Regions from separate parts of the Salmonella bongori NCTC 12419 genome, predicted to be linked through region 1. Evidence: predicted binding sites of a transcription regulator. Region 1 holds the regulator's gene; each other region holds the start of a gene.
The links. The regulator PurR, encoded in region 1, represses purine synthesis genes. The targets are predictions, from matches to a motif close to CANGCAAACGTTTGCNTG.

Region 1 (4,072 bases):
CATTATTCAGGAAACCTGCGCCCCACGTGGCGATGACGCTTAACGCATACAGCCCCAGCAGCCACGGAAGGAGTTGGTTGCCCTGCCATTTTTGCAGCGCCGCGCGGCAACCATACCCGCCCACCAGAAAAGCGATGGTTTGCGGGACATAGCTCAGGCCAATCACTGCCGGACTGTACCCCATCTCGCTCAGAATGAATGGAGACCCCGTTAACCAGGCAAAAAAGCTGGCGGAACAGGCGGCATAAATCAGAACATTGCCGCGATAGGTTTTAGAGCGTAACAGGGTTGTGAAAGTGAGTTTATCCTGCCCCCCGGCACGCGCTTTGTCCGACGGCTTTAAGCGCAGGGCGGGCAACATCAAAATCAACGTAATGGCAAACAGCGTGGCGAAAATCGCCTGCCATGAGAAATGCGTCAGTATCCAGCTGCCCAGTAAGGGGGCCAGCGCCGGAGATAACCCTACCAATGGCATGATCGTGGCGAAGATACGATTAATTTTTTGCGAGGGATAATAATCGGTCACCAGCGCTTGCCAGATAACCGTGGCTGCGCATACGCCGATTGCCTGCACAAAGCGTAACGCCAGCAATGCTGCCGCGCTATCCACCCACAGCATCCCCAGACTTCCCAGCGCGAAGATAGACAGCCCCAGCAGTAGAATCGGCTTACGGCCATAGCGGTCCGAAAGGGGCCCCCAGAGTAACTGCGCGACGGCAAATCCGGCTAAAAACAGGCTGAGACTGGCGCTGACGGCGGCAGCAGGCGTTTGTAAATCCGCCTGGATAGCGGCAAACGCAGGCAAGTACATGTCCGTTGCCAGAAAACCCAGCACGCTAAGACCGGCCAGCCAGACTAAAAAACCTTTTCCAGGTTGCATATTTGTTTCTCTTTATTATCAAACAGACACTGCCGCAGAGTGTAGGGAGTGAAATTAACGTTGTGAAACGTTAATATTTGTCCATTGGGTTCAAAATTTTTGCAGGCATATAATGTGGTCCGAATATTCGCTTGAAGTGGTTGACGCCGTGGCGCGTAATGGAAGTTTTAGTGCGGCGGCGCAAGAGTTGCACCGTGTACCCTCAGCAGTCAGTTATACGGTTCGTCAGTTAGAGGAGTGGCTGGCTGTACCGCTTTTTGTACGACGTCATCGTGACGTCGAATTGACCCCTGCCGGCGCCTGGTTTTTAAAAGAAGGGCGTTCTGTTATCAAAAAAATGCAGATCACACGCCAGCAGTGTCAGCAAATTGCTACTGGTTGGCGCGGGCAGTTGGCGATTGCGGTGGATAATATTGTCAGGCCGGAACGAACCCGCCAAATGATCGTCGATTTCTATCGCCATTTTGACGATGTGGAACTACTGGTCTTTCAGGAGGTATTTAACGGCGTCTGGGATGCGCTCTCCGACGGACGGGTGGAACTGGCCATTGGGGCGACGCAGGCAATTCCGGTCGGGGGACGTTACGCTTTTCGGGATATGGGAACCCTGAGCTGGAGCTGTGTAGTGGCACACGATCACCCGCTGGCGTCGATGCAGGGGCCATTAAGCGATGATACGTTACGCAACTGGCCGTCGCTGGTCAGGGAAGATACTTCGCGAACCTTACCGAAACGAATTACCTGGCTGCTTGATAACCAAAAAAGGGTTGTTGTACCGGACTGGGAGTCATCAGCCACTTGTCTGTCGGCTGGTTTATGCGTAGGAATGGTGCCAACGCATTTTGCCCGTCAGTGGATAGACAGTGGCAAATGGGTAGCACTGACATTAGAGAATCCGTTTCCCGATGCAGCTTGTTGTGTGACGTGGCAACAAAATGAGGCATCGCCCGCGCTGTCCTGGCTACTGGACTATTTAGGCGATAGCGAAACGTTGAATCGGGAGTGGCTACGGGAGCCAGAGGAGGCTCCCGACGGTGGGGATTAACGCCGATAGTCGCGGAACGGACCGTCGGCGACTGAGCGACGCTCAACCAGACGCGGATGAACTTCAATAGACTGCGACTCTTCGCGTTTATTGACGATGCGATCCAGCAGCATATTGAAAGCAGTTTCGCCTAAAGAGTCTTTGGGCTGGTGAATTGTTGTCAACGCCGGCGTAAAGAATCGCGCGTTACGCACATTGTCATAACCAATCACCGAAACGTCCTGTGGTACGCGAAGGCCCATTTCATCCGCGGCGCACAGAGCGCCCATCGCCATAATATCGCCGCCACAGAAAACAGCGGTAGGGCGATGCGACTGCGATAAGATCTGCTGCATCGCATGGTAACCGGACTCCGGCTCGAAGTCGCCCTGGACGATCCAGTTATCCGGCACTTTGATCAACGCTTCTTCCATCGCCTTCATGAAGCCAGCCAGCCGCCCGGCGCCCGTGTTGCGCTCCAGCGGGCCGGGAATAACGCCGATATCACGGTGGCCGCGTTCAACCAGATAACGACCCGCCATATAACCGCCCTCAAAGGCGTTATCAATAACCGTGTCGGTAAAATCCGCCTTCGCTTCACCCCAGTCCATCACGACCATCGGAATGTGGCGATACTCTTCCAGCATGGAGAGTAAAGGCTCCGGATACTCAGAACACATTACCAGTAGACCATCCACGCGCTTTTGCGCCATCATGGACAGATAGGCGCGCTGTTTTTCCAGATTATTCCAGGCATTACCCAGAATCAGCGTATAGCCTTTCTGGAAGCAGTTCTTTTCAACCGCCTCGATAATTTCTGCGAAATAGGCCGCTTCGCTGCTGGTCGCCAGTAAACCTATCGATTTAGTGTGGTTAACCTTCAGGCTACGTGCGACAGCGCTGGGAGAGTAGTGCAGCTCTTTAATCGCCGCCCAGACCGCGTTACGCGTCTCTTCAGCAACAAAGCGTGTTTTGTTGATTACGTGTGATACAGTTGTAGTGGAAACGTTTGCTCGTTTCGCTACATCTTTAATTGTTGCCATTACATTTCACTCCAGACCCTTGCTAAGCTCCTGAGAAACGCCAGGTAAACGTTTGCCTACACACACCCTAATCGCAACGTCAGGGTTGCGGCACGCCGGAAAACGACACGGAACGTCAGGAAGGGGTCAATGGCCGTTACGCTAATTCAGTAAGCCTGGAATTTTGTCTGATCTTGAGGAAAAGGGGAAGCGTTAAAAACAGTTATCAGTATAAAACGTGAGAGATTTTTGTGCGTGAATGTGCAAAAATGCGCTATATCACTTTTTGTGTGGGAATAAAAAGGAGAAAACTTGATGAGTACCGACCTGAAATTTTCATTGATCACGACGATTATTGCATTGGGCTTGATTGTCGCTGGTGGATTAACCGCCGCTCTGCACTGATTTTCCTTCTCTTTTGAGGGAGCGCCTCGCCTCCCTCGCACTGCCTCAATGTTATCTATATGGCAAAAATGTTTTGTTATTATGTAGCGGGCTATCCCGGAGGGAGGGGGGCAACGTCGGTGCGTTTGTTATCTGTAGAACATGTGAACGGACGTTGAGTGAGCGCAGGAGAGAAATATCGGCGTGATGGCGGCTGGCGTTTGTACCTCAGCCAGGAAATGTTCTGATCTGACGCCTCCTGCAAATGGTGCTCATACGCAGAAGGCGAACCTTCTGCGTATTCTCAGACTTATGCGGCGAGGTTTTTCGCGACAAACGCCCAATTAACCAGTGCCCAGAAATGTTCCAGATAGTTTGGACGGGCGTTGCGGTAGTCAATGTAATACGCGTGTTCCCACACATCAACCGTTAGCAGCGGAGTCGCATCCGTGGTCAGCGGCGTACCGGCATTAGAGGTTGAGACGATAGCCAGTTTGCCATCAGCGCCTTTTACCAGCCATGTCCATCCGGAACCAAAGTTTTTGATAGCGGCATCCGTGAACTGCGCTTTAAATTCCGCGAAGCTGCCAAAGGAATCCGCGATAGCATCAGCCAGTTTTCCGGCTGGCTCGCCGCCAGCGTTTGGCGCCAGGCAGTTCCAGTAGAACGTGTGGTTCCAGACCTGGGCTGCGTTATTAAAGATGCCGCCTTCAGAGGTACGAACGATCTCTTCCAGCGATTTGTCTTCAAACGCCGTGCCTT
Region 2 (4,072 bases), 950 kb from region 1:
TCCACAGAGGCGCCCAGTTTAAGCTGAAGATAAGGGAACCCGGTACGCATCCGCTTGAGGAAGCCTTTATTGAGCGCCTCTGCTTCACTCATCATCAACCCATGGCTAACTGAAATACCCGCCTGTTGCAGGCGATACAGCCCACGTCCGGCGACCTGTGGGTTCGGGTCCTGCATCGCGGCGACAACACGCGCGACGCCAGCCGCAATCAGCGCATCGCTGCATGGCGGCGTTCGTCCATGATGGCTACAGGGTTCAAGCGTAACATAGGCGGTTGCGCCCCTGGCTTTGGCGCCTGCCATCCGCAGCGCATAGACCTCGGCGTGCGGCTCTCCGGCACGCTGGTGATAACCTTCGCCGACAATTTCGCCATTGTTAACAATGACACAGCCGACATTAGGGTTCGGGTGAGTGGTGAAACGTCCACGCTGCGCTAGTTTTAGCGCTCGCGCCATGTAAAACTCATCCTGCATGGCTTAGTCCTGTAGGCGAGCAATTTCTTCGCCAAAATCTTTGATATCTTCGAAGCTACGATAGACGGAGGCAAAGCGAATATACGCGACTTTGTCGAGCTTTTTCAGCTGTTCCATGACCAGATTGCCAATCATCTTACTGGGAACTTCACGCTCCCCTGTGGCGCGTAATTGTGACTTAATATGGTTCAATGCCATTTCAACATCGTCCGCGCTGACTGGCCTTTTTTCCAGTGCTCTTAACATACCGCTGCGCAGCTTATCTTCATTAAAGGGTTCGCGCACATCGTTACTTTTTATCACGCGCGGCATAACCAGCTCGGCCACTTCAAATGTTGTAAAACGTTCATTACAAACCAGGCACTGCCGGCGGCGGCGTACGGACGAGCCCTCGCCTACAAGACGAGAGTCAATGACTTTGGTATCTACGGCGAAACAAAATGGGCAATGCATACGACGTCCTGACCAGTGGTTTAGAAAAGTCTATTTTACCCTGAACTGACGCGACAACAAAGGCAGAGCAAATTTGAGACAAAGGATCGGTGCCTTTGTTCATATAGCAAACTACCATTACGCTATCGGACTATGAAGGAAATAATCGACATGACAAGACGTTACCCAAGAATGCTCCTGCTGGGAAGTCTCCTGAGCCTGACCGCCTGCGTACCGCAAAGCGACGTTCGTCAGATGCACCAAAACATTAGCACATTGAATAAAGAGATGAATCAGCTGAATCAGGAAACGGTAAAAATTACCCAACAAAATACGCTGAATGCGAATTCAACGCGCGGCGTTTATCTGTTGCCTGGCGCAAATACGCCAGCCCGCCTGGAAAGTCAAATCGGTACACTACGTATGGCATTGCGGGATATTACATCAGTTAATGATGGTGCCCACGCCATGTTACAAATTCAGGGCGAATCACGCGATCCGTTGCCAGCCTTTAGCGCTACCGTAGAGTATGGGCAAATTCAGGGCACGACAGAGAACTATCAGGAGGTGAATGTGAAAAGCCTGCTGGTAAATGCGCCCGCCAGCCTGCTTGCGCCCAGTGATGTCAACATTCCGTTACAGTTAAAGGGGCTTACGCCGGAGCAGTTAGGCTTTATCCGCATTCACGACATCCAACCTGTTAATCAATAAACGTCTTCGCGGAACATTTTGTGCGTTCCGCAACATGTCTTGCGCCCTTTTGTTGTTCTCATGACATTTTCAACATTTATAGCACTTATGGGATACATTCACTAAAGCAGCCCTCTCATTATACCCAAAGTGCGCAAACGTGAACGCAATCGATTACGTAAATGATAGATATGTGAAACAAGACATATTTTTGTGAGCAATGATTTTTATAATAGGCTCCGCAGAAACACGAAATATTTAGAAACGCAAATTGCGCTTTTTTCACTCCCGTAAGGGATTTCAAACAGTGGCATACATATGAAAAAAACTTTACTTGCAGCCAGCGCAGCGCTGGCGCTCACTTCATCTTTTACTGTTAACGCAGCAGAAAATGATCAGCCGCAGTATCTTTCCGACTGGTGGCATCAGAGCGTAAACGTAGTAGGCAGCTACCATACCCGCTTCTCGCCGAAACTGAACAACGACGTCTATCTGGAATATGAAGCTTTTGCCAAAAAAGACTGGTTTGATTTCTATGGCTATATCGACATTCCAAAAACCTTTGGTTGGGGTAATGGCAACGATAAAGGCGCATGGGATGACGGCTCCCCGATGTTTATGGAAATCGAACCGCGTTTCTCGATTGATAAGCTAACCGGCGTCAACCTGGGTTTCGGCCCGTTTAAAGAGTGGTATTTCGCCAACAACTACATCTACGATATGGGCGATAACAAAGCCAGCCGCCAGAGCACGTGGTATATGGGTCTGGGGACCGATATCGACACCGGTCTGCCAATGGGCCTGTCACTGAACGTGTATGCGAAATATCAGTGGCAAAACTACGGCGCCTCCAACGAAAATGAGTGGGACGGCTACCGTTTCAAAGTGAAGTACTTCGTTCCCATCACCGACCTGTGGGGCGGTAAACTAAGCTATATCGGCTTTACCAACTTTGACTGGGGATCTGACTTAGGTGACGATCCGAACCGTACCAGCAACTCTATCGCTTCCAGCCATATTCTGGCGCTGAACTATGATCACTGGCACTATTCAGTCGTGGCACGTTACTTCCATAACGGCGGCCAGTGGCAGAATGGCGCTAAACTAAACTGGGGCGACGGTGATTTCAGTGCGAAATCTACCGGCTGGGGCGGCTACCTGGTTGTGGGCTACAACTTCTGATTCGCGTAATACGCCGGGCATCGCCGGCGTATTAACCATAACACGCCGGACAGATCGCGCTCCGGCATCTTTGTTCTCACTTCTTCTTATTCATCATCGCTTTCAGATCGGCAAACGGGTTATAAGTCGCCTCACCGACATCTTTTTGCGCATCTTCCCCGGCGATGACCGTCGTGCCGTACTGATCGGCTTCGGTATATTTGGAATGCTCATGATCGTGACAATAGAGGCACAGCAGCTCCCAGTTGCTGCCGTCTTCCGGGTTATTGGTGTGGTCATGATCGATATGATGCACCGTTAATTCACGCAGATTTGAATACACAAACTCACGGGAACAGCGTCCGCACACCCACGGAAACAGCTTCAGCGCCTTTTCGCGATAGCCGCTTTCCAGCCGCGCATAGTTTTTGGGGATGATAGCCATGATAGTTCCTCATGCAATCGAGTTTATTCTGGATAATAAAAAGCCGCAGCACCCTGCGATGTTGCGGCTTTTTTCAGTCATGTTAACACCAGCTTATGGTAGAATGGACGGCTGATCCGCCCCTTCTTTTTCGACTTTCTGCTGCAGCATATGCTCGCGCTTCATACCGAGCTTCAGCGCCAGCGCTGATGCGACATAGATAGAAGATGCAGTACCGATAGAGACACCGATCAGCATCGTCAGCGAGAAGCCTTCCAGTACCGGACCACCGAAGAGGTACAGCATCAGAATCACCACTAACGTCGTACCGGAGGTAATCAACGTACGGTGTAGCGTCTGGGTCAGCGACACGTTAAAAATTTCGTAAGGCGTCCCGCGACGGATTTTGCGGAAGTTTTCACGAATACGGTCAGAGACCACGATACTGTCGTTCAACGAGTAACCAATGACCGACATCAGCGATGCCACAATGGTCAGGTCAATCTCGATATGGAACAGCGACAGTATCCCAAGCGTAATGATTACGTCGTGCGCCAGCGCGATGACCACCCCAGCCGCCAGGCGCCACTCAAAGCGGAAACCGACGTAAACCAGGATAGAGATCAATGCCACCAGTAGCGCCATCGCGCCGGTTTGCGCCAGATCGGCACCGACACTTGGCCCCACAAATTCAATACGCTTCACAGCGGCGTTCTGGTTGGTGGCCTCATTAATGATAGTCACCACTTTACTGCCCAATACCTGACCGCCGGTTTCACCTTCGGTTGGCGGCATACGCACCATAATGTCGTGACTGCTGCCAAAGTTCTGCAACTGCGGTTCTTCGAAGCCCGCTTTTTGCAGCGCCTCGCGCATCACATCCAGTTCAGCC
Region 3 (4,072 bases), 850 kb from region 1:
TCTCCCGGCATTTTATGCGTTATTTAAGCTTACTTTGCGCCCAGATAATACCGCTGGCATATTCTGGCGGCAGGAGCGGAGAGAGCGCTTCCAGAGTCGCCCTAAGACGTGACGTATCGCTGTCGGTCAAATTCAGATGGCCGACTTTTCGTCCCGGACGTACCGCTTTATCATACCAGTGCAGATGTACCAGAGGCAGCTTTAGCCAGTCGTACTGTAAGTCGCTGCCGATCAGATTGACCATCACCGATGGGGCATTAACGACCGGTGTAGGCAGCGGCAGGCCGGTAATCGCGCGTAGATGTAATTCAAACTGACTGATGCTGGCGCCATTTTGCGTCCAGTGTCCACTGTTATGTACGCGCGGCGCCAGTTCGTTGATTAACAGACCTTCGGGCGTAATAAAACATTCCATTGCCATCACGCCGACATAGTTTAGCGTCTGCATAATCGCCGAAAGCATGGATTCTGCCTGTGCCTGCTGCCCGGCGTTCGCCTGCGGGAATGCGACGCTGGTCCGCAGGATGCCGTCCTGATGCAGATTGTGCGTCAGTGGGTAAAACACAGTATTGCCGTCGTGAGCGCGTGCGCCGATTAATGACACTTCACCGGAAAAATGAATGCCGCGCTCAACAATACATTCGCCATAGCAGTCATCCGGCAGTTGCCCGGTTTCGCCCGCGCGTAGCCGCCACTGTCCGCGACCGTCGTAGCCGCCAATACGACGCTTAACAATCGCCAGTTCGCCCAGTTTATCGAACAGGGCAGGCCATTGGCCCTTATCCGACAACTTTTCCCAGGGGGCGGTCGCCAGCCCAAGCTTATCGAAAAGCTGTTTTTGTGTCAGGCGGTCGGCGATGATCGGGAATACCTCTCGATTGACGAACGCCGGGTGACGTGCCAGTTCGCGGGTAAGCGCGGTTTCAGGCCAGCGCTCAATCTCTGCGGTAATAACGCTCTGTTGTACCGGAACGGCGGTAGGTTCCGCATCCAGCCCGACCGGCCAGACGGCAATACCCAGCGGTTCGCCTGCCTGGCGCAGCATCCGGCCCAGTTGCCCATTGCCGAGAACACACACTTGCTTCATGCCGCACCTCGTGGATCGGGGTTTTCCAGCACGTCATCCGTTTGTGCTTTGCGCCAGTCGCGAAGGCGCTGATGCAGTGCGTTATCGTGGGTGGCCAGAATTTGCGCCGCCAGCAGCGCCGCGTTAGCGGCGCCAGCTTTGCCGATGGCCAGTGTGCCAACCGGAATACCGCGCGGCATCTGTACAATAGAATAGAGACTGTCCACACCGCTTAGCGCAGCGCTTTGTACCGGAACGCCAAGTACCGGCACCAGCGTTTTTGCCGCAATCATTCCTGGCAGATGCGCCGCGCCGCCCGCGCCGGCAATAATTACCTGAAAGCCGTTTTCTTCAGCATTTTCGGCAAAGCTGAACAGTTTATCGGGGGTACGGTGAGCAGAAACCACTTCGACATGGTGCGGAATATCCAGAATGTCAAAAATTTCGGCGGCGAATTGCATGGTAGCCCAGTCGCTTTTGGACCCCATCACGATGGCGACACGCGCCGGATTATTGCGGGAAGACATGCGTCTTAAAACTCCTGTGGTGCGGGACACGCTGCTTTTGAGGTGTCAGAGAATAGCATGATAATCAGGCAAGGAAAACGGTTGCGTAGCCGCCATAACAGAAGAGTAGACGATCGAATTTAAAAGGGGAATGGGATGAGTTCCACGTCGTCCGGCGTAACTTTTACCATTGAACCTTCATGGTGCCATGCGCCTAACACTACACGGAAGGCGGGCTGACCGTTAGCGAAAAGTGTATGCACTGCCGGACGGTGGGTGTGACCGTGAATCAACCACTGTACGCGGTGTTTTTCCATTTCGGCGATAACGGCCTGCGCATTGACATCCATAATATCCAGCGACTTGCTGCTGTTAGCCGCTTTACTGCCAGCGCGCATTCTGGCGGCGATACGGCGACGAATAAACAGCGGCAGGGTAAGAAACAGTCGTTGGATCCCCGGATGGTGAACTTTGGCGCGAAATGCCTGATAACCGACATCGTCGGTACAGAGGGTGTCGCCATGCATAATCAGTACATTGCGGCCATACAGGTCGAGGACTTTTTCCTGCGGCAGTAGCGTCATGCCGCTCTCGCGGGCAAAGCGTTTACCCAGCAAGAAGTCGCGATTGCCATGAATAAAGAAGCAGGGCACGCCAAAATCCACAACCGCTTTGATGGCGGTGGCTATCTCATGATGCAATGGGGTGGGATCGTCATCGCCAATCCAGGCCTCGAAGAGATCGCCAAGAATATACAATGCGTCGGCCTGACGGGCTTCCGTGGCTAAAAAACGCAGAAAACCGGCGACGATCGCCGGTTCTTCCGTTTGCAGATGCAGATCTGCAATAAATAGTGTCGCCACGATTACTCGCTGACGGTCACGTTTTCAATGATCACGTCTTCTTTTGGCACGTCCTGGTGCATACCGCTGCGACCAGTAGCCACGCCTTTGATTTTATCCACGACGTCCATACCTTCAACCACTTCCGCAAAGACACAATAGCCCCAGCCCTGCATGCTTTCGCCAGAGAAGTTCAGGAAGTCGTTGTCAACCACGTTGATGAAGAACTGTGCGGTTGCGGAGTGAGGTGCCTGAGTGCGCGCCATGGCCAGCGTACCACGGGTATTTTTCAGACCGTTATTGGCTTCGTTTTTAATAGCGTCTTTAGTGGCTTTTTGTTTCATGCCCGGCTCAAAACCGCCGCCCTGAATCATAAAACCGTTAATCACACGGTGGAAAATGGTGTTGTTGTAAAAACCTTCGCGACAGTAGTCCAGGAAGTTTTTAACTGTTTCAGGCGCTTTATCATCAAAGGTTTTGATTACGATATCGCCGTGATTAGTGTGGAAAGTAACCATTTTTGCATCCTGTTCCGTTATAGTGGTGCTTCAACTCTCGGAAGAGTCAGATATAGGGGTGTGTTATAGCATAACCGCAAGGTTCGATCACCTCGCAAAGTGTGCTGCTTCCTGCCCGAATTATGGGTATCATACGGACTTTATTACCCACACACGTCTATACGGAATCTTCGATGTTAAAAATATTTAATACACTGACGCGCCAAAAAGAGGAATTCAAACCCATTCATGCCGGGGAAGTCGGCATGTACGTGTGTGGTATTACCGTTTACGATCTCTGTCATATTGGCCACGGACGTACGTTTGTCGCCTTTGACGTTGTCGCGCGCTATTTGCGTTTTCTCGGCTATAAGCTGAAGTACGTGCGTAACATTACTGATATTGACGATAAAATCATTAAGCGCGCAAATGAAAATGGCGAAAGTTTTGTCGCGCTGGTCGACAGAATGATTGCGGAAATGCATCAGGACTTCGATGCGCTGAATATTCTGCGTCCGGACAGCGAACCGCGTGCGACGCACCATATTCAGGAGATCATAAATATTACCCAAACGTTGATCGAGAAAGGTCACGCTTATGTAGCGGATAACGGCGATGTGATGTTTGATGTACCGACCGATCCGGCTTACGGACAGCTTTCGCGCCAGGATCTGGAGCAACTTCAGGCGGGCGCGCGCGTTGATGTGGTTGACGTGAAGCGTAACCCGATGGACTTCGTGTTGTGGAAAATGTCGAAAGAGGGCGAGCCGAGCTGGCCGTCACCGTGGGGCGAAGGGCGTCCGGGCTGGCACATTGAATGTTCGGCGATGAATTGCAAACAGTTGGGCAACCATTTTGATATTCACGGCGGCGGTTCCGATCTGATGTTTCCGCATCATGAAAATGAAATTGCCCAGTCCACCTGCGCGCACGATGGCGAATACGTCAACTACTGGATGCACTCCGGTATGGTGATGGTGGATCGTGAAAAGATGTCCAAATCGCTGGGCAACTTCTTTACTGTGCGCGACGTACTGAAATACTACGATGCGGAAACTGTGCGCTACTTCCTGATGTCCGGCCATTACCGTAGCCAACTGAACTACAGCGAAGAGAATCTCAAGCAGGCGCGCGCCTCGCTGGAGCGGTTATACACTGCGC
Region 4 (4,072 bases), 1.8 Mb from region 1:
GGCATCAATGCCATCGCGGAACGGGAAGAAGGCGTCGGAGGCCATCGCGGAACCTTTCACTTCCAGCCCCTCATCACCGGCTTTAATGCCCGCGATTTTGGCAGAGTACACGCGGCTCATCTGGCCTGCGCCTATGCCGATGGTCATGTTCTCTTTGGCATACACAATGGCGTTGGATTTCACAAACTTTGCCACTTTCCAGCAGAACAGCGCATCGCGCAGCTCCTGTTCGGTAGGTTGGCGTTTGGAAACCACGCGCAGTTCAGCTTCGCTCACCATACCCAGATCCCTGTCCTGAACCAGCAGGCCGCCGTTAACGCGTTTGAAGTCCAGGCCTGGCACGCGGCTTGCCCACTGGCCGCAGGTCAGAACACGGACGTTCTGCTTGGCAGCGGTAATTTTCAGCGCTTCTTCGCTTGCGGATGGGGCGATGATCACTTCGACAAACTGGCGGGAGATGATGGCCTGCGCGGTTTCGGCATCCAGCTCGCGGTTGAAGGCGATAATGCCGCCGAACGCGGAAGTCGGATCGGTTTTATAGGCGCGATCGTAAGCGTCGAGAATAGAGGTACTTACCGCCACGCCGCACGGGTTAGCGTGCTTGACGATTACGCAGGCTGGCTCGTTGAACTCTTTCACACACTCCAGCGCCGCGTCGGTATCAGCGATGTTGTTGTAGGAAAGCGCTTTGCCCTGCACCTGCTGTGCGGTGGCAACGGACGCTTCTTTTACATTTTCTTCTATATAGAAAGCAGCCTGCTGGTGGCTGTTCTCGCCGTAGCGCATATCCTGCTTCTTAATGAAGTTCAGGTTCAGCGTACGCGGGAAGCGACCGGCGGCGTCTTTGCTTTCGCCGTGGTAAGCCGGAACCATGCTGCCGAAGTAGTTGGCAATCATGCTGTCGTAGGCGGCGGTGTGTTCGAATGCCTTGATGGCGAGATCGAAACGGGTGTCGAGGGTCAGAGAACCTTCGTTAGCGTCCATCTCTTTAATAATGGCGTCGTAGTCGCTGCTCTTCACCACGATGGCGACGTCTTTATGGTTCTTCGCGGCGGAGCGAACCATCGTTGGGCCGCCGATATCGATGTTCTCTACCGCATCTTCCAGCGAGCAGCCTTCGCGCGCCACGGTCTCGGCGAACGGATACAGGTTAACGACAACCATATCGATAGGGGCAATGTGATGCTGTTCCATAATAGCATCGTCCTGGCCGCGACGACCGAGGATGCCGCCGTGGACTTTTGGATGCAGGGTCTTTACGCGTCCATCCATCATTTCCGGGAAACCGGTGTAATCGGAAACTTCAGTCACCGCCAGGCCTTTTTCTGCTAACAGGCGGGCGGTGCCCCCCGTAGACAACAGCTCCACACCGCGTGCGGAAAGTGCCTGGGCGAATTCGATGATACCGGCCTTGTCAGAAACACTGAGCAAAGCGCGGCGGACTGGACGACGTTGTTGCATGGTAAATCCCCTGGATTCGACAATTACAGAGAGCGTTAGCTGAATTTTTCGTAAAAAACTCAGCTAACGCCCCTTATGGGGCATTCTCATTTTGCGGCGACATTGTAACGAAAACGTTTGCGCAACGCTCGCGAATTTTTCTTTTAAAATACCGGTCCCGCTTTTATCCCTGAAAGATCGTTTGCAGAGTGAGAAGATCCAGGAAATGAACACGCATTTTGTGGATAAGTCTGTGTGTAAATGGGTATAACTAAGGGTTTTGCTGGGGAATGCAGCAAACAGTCATTTTTCTGCAATTTTTCTATTGCGGTCAGCAGAGAACTCCCTATAATGCGCCTCCATCGACACGGCGGATGTGAATCACTTCACACAAACAGCCGGCCGGTTGAAGAGAAAAATCCTGAAATTCAGGGTTGACTCTGAAAGAGGAAAGCGTAATATACGCCACCTCGCGACGGTGAGCTGAAAGCCGCGTCGCAACTGCTCTTTAACAATTTATCAGACAATCTGTGTGGGCACTCGAAGATACGGATTCTTAACGTCGCAAGACGAAAAATGAATACCAAGTCTCAAGAGTGAACACGTAATTCATTACGAAGTTTAATTCATTGAGCATCAAACTTTTAAATTGAAGAGTTTGATCATGGCTCAGATTGAACGCTGGCGGCAGGCCTAACACATGCAAGTCGAACGGTAACAGGAAGCAGCTTGCTGCTTTGCTGACGAGTGGCGGACGGGTGAGTAATGTCTGGGAAACTGCCTGGTGGAGGGGGATAACTACTGGAAACGGTGGCTAATACCGCATAACGTCGCAAGACCAAAGAGGGGGACCTTCGGGCCTCTTGCCACCAGATGTGCCCAGATGGGATTAGCTTGTTGGTGGGGTAACGGCCCACCAAGGCGACGATCCCTAGCTGGTCTGAGAGGATGACCAGCCACACTGGAACTGAGACACGGTCCAGACTCCTACGGGAGGCAGCAGTGGGGAATATTGCACAATGGGCGCAAGCCTGATGCAGCCATGCCGCGTGTATGAAGAAGGCCTTCGGGTTGTAAAGTACTTTCAGCGGGGAGGAAGGCGACAAGGTTAATAACCTTGTCGATTGACGTTACCCGCAGAAGAAGCACCGGCTAACTCCGTGCCAGCAGCCGCGGTAATACGGAGGGTGCAAGCGTTAATCGGAATTACTGGGCGTAAAGCGCACGCAGGCGGTCTGTCAAGTCGGATGTGAAATCCCCGGGCTCAACCTGGGAACTGCATCCGAAACTGGCAGGCTTGAGTCTCGTAGAGGGGGGTAGAATTCCAGGTGTAGCGGTGAAATGCGTAGAGATCTGGAGGAATACCGGTGGCGAAGGCGGCCCCCTGGACGAAGACTGACGCTCAGGTGCGAAAGCGTGGGGAGCAAACAGGATTAGATACCCTGGTAGTCCACGCCGTAAACGATGTCGACTTGGAGGTTGTGCCCTTGAGGCGTGGCTTCCGGAGCTAACGCGTTAAGTCGACCGCCTGGGGAGTACGGCCGCAAGGTTAAAACTCAAATGAATTGACGGGGGCCCGCACAAGCGGTGGAGCATGTGGTTTAATTCGATGCAACGCGAAGAACCTTACCTGGTCTTGACATCCACAGAACCTTGTAGAGATACGAGGGTGCCTTCGGGAACTGTGAGACAGGTGCTGCATGGCTGTCGTCAGCTCGTGTTGTGAAATGTTGGGTTAAGTCCCGCAACGAGCGCAACCCTTATCCTTTGTTGCCAGCGATTAGGTCGGGAACTCAAAGGAGACTGCCAGTGATAAACTGGAGGAAGGTGGGGATGACGTCAAGTCATCATGGCCCTTACGACCAGGGCTACACACGTGCTACAATGGCGCATACAAAGAGAAGCGACCTCGCGAGAGCAAGCGGACCTCATAAAGTGCGTCGTAGTCCGGATTGGAGTCTGCAACTCGACTCCATGAAGTCGGAATCGCTAGTAATCGTGGATCAGAATGCCACGGTGAATACGTTCCCGGGCCTTGTACACACCGCCCGTCACACCATGGGAGTGGGTTGCAAAAGAAGTAGGTAGCTTAACCTTCGGGAGGGCGCTTACCACTTTGTGATTCATGACTGGGGTGAAGTCGTAACAAGGTAACCGTAGGGGAACCTGCGGTTGGATCACCTCCTTACCTGAAAGAAACGGTCTTTGCAGTGCTCACACAGATTGTCTGATGAAAAGTAAAAAGCAAGGCGTCTTGCGATTGAGACTTCAGTGTCCCCTTCGTCTAGAGGCCCAGGACACCGCCCTTTCACGGCGGTAACAGGGGTTCGAATCCCCTAGGGGACGCCAGCGTTCGAACTGATGAGGTCAAACCTCCCAGGGGACGCCACTTGCTGGTTTGTGAGTGAAAGTCACCGGCCTTAATATCTCAAAACTGGCTTACGAGTCACGTTTGAGATATTTGCTCTTTAAAAATCTGGATCAAGCTGAAAATTGAAACAATGAACAGGCAACTGTTCATGAGTCTCTCAATTATCGCAATCTGAAGAGAAACATCTTCGGGTTGTGAGGTTAAGCGACCAAGCGTACACGGTGGATGCCCTGGCAGTCAGAGGCGATGAAGGACGTGCTA

Region 2: a site for PurR is predicted at 1,759-1,776, ahead of SBG_RS01905 (nucleoside-specific channel-forming protein Tsx). Genes of this name have one in related genera too.
Region 3: a site for PurR is predicted at 1,664-1,681, ahead of purE (5-(carboxyamino)imidazole ribonucleotide mutase). Genes of this name have one in related genera too.
Region 4: a site for PurR is predicted at 1,568-1,585, ahead of purH (bifunctional phosphoribosylaminoimidazolecarboxamide formyltransferase/IMP cyclohydrolase). Genes of this name have one in related genera too.

The regions. Positions count from the first base shown of each region.
Region 1 is NC_015761.1:1,373,833-1,377,904, forward strand. It holds gene punC (purine nucleoside transporter PunC) at 1-880, opposite strand, end outside; gene punR (DNA-binding transcriptional activator PunR) at 993-1,925, shown strand; gene purR (HTH-type transcriptional repressor PurR) at 1,922-2,947, opposite strand; gene cydH (cytochrome bd-I oxidase subunit CydH) at 3,242-3,331, shown strand; gene sodB (superoxide dismutase [Fe]) at 3,621-4,072, opposite strand, start outside.
Region 2 is NC_015761.1:424,522-428,593, reverse strand. It holds gene ribD (bifunctional diaminohydroxyphosphoribosylaminopyrimidine deaminase/5-amino-6-(5-phosphoribosylamino)uracil reductase RibD) at 1-473, opposite strand, end outside; gene nrdR (transcriptional regulator NrdR) at 477-926, opposite strand; gene SBG_RS01910 (SadB/YajI family lipoprotein) at 1,077-1,616, shown strand; gene SBG_RS01905 (nucleoside-specific channel-forming protein Tsx) at 1,914-2,777, shown strand; gene yajD (HNH nuclease YajD) at 2,854-3,201, opposite strand; gene secF (protein translocase subunit SecF) at 3,295-4,072, opposite strand, start outside.
Region 3 is NC_015761.1:519,146-523,217, forward strand. It holds gene purK (5-(carboxyamino)imidazole ribonucleotide synthase) at 20-1,087, opposite strand; gene purE (5-(carboxyamino)imidazole ribonucleotide mutase) at 1,084-1,593, opposite strand; gene lpxH (UDP-2,3-diacylglucosamine diphosphatase) at 1,713-2,435, opposite strand; gene ppiB (peptidylprolyl isomerase B) at 2,438-2,932, opposite strand; gene cysS (cysteine--tRNA ligase) at 3,106-4,072, shown strand, end outside.
Region 4 is NC_015761.1:4,037,227-4,041,298, forward strand. It holds gene purH (bifunctional phosphoribosylaminoimidazolecarboxamide formyltransferase/IMP cyclohydrolase) at 1-1,461, opposite strand, end outside; rRNA gene SBG_RS19095 (16S ribosomal RNA) at 2,087-3,628, shown strand; tRNA gene SBG_RS19100 (tRNA-Glu) at 3,714-3,789, shown strand; rRNA gene SBG_RS19105 (23S ribosomal RNA) at 4,010-4,072, shown strand, end outside.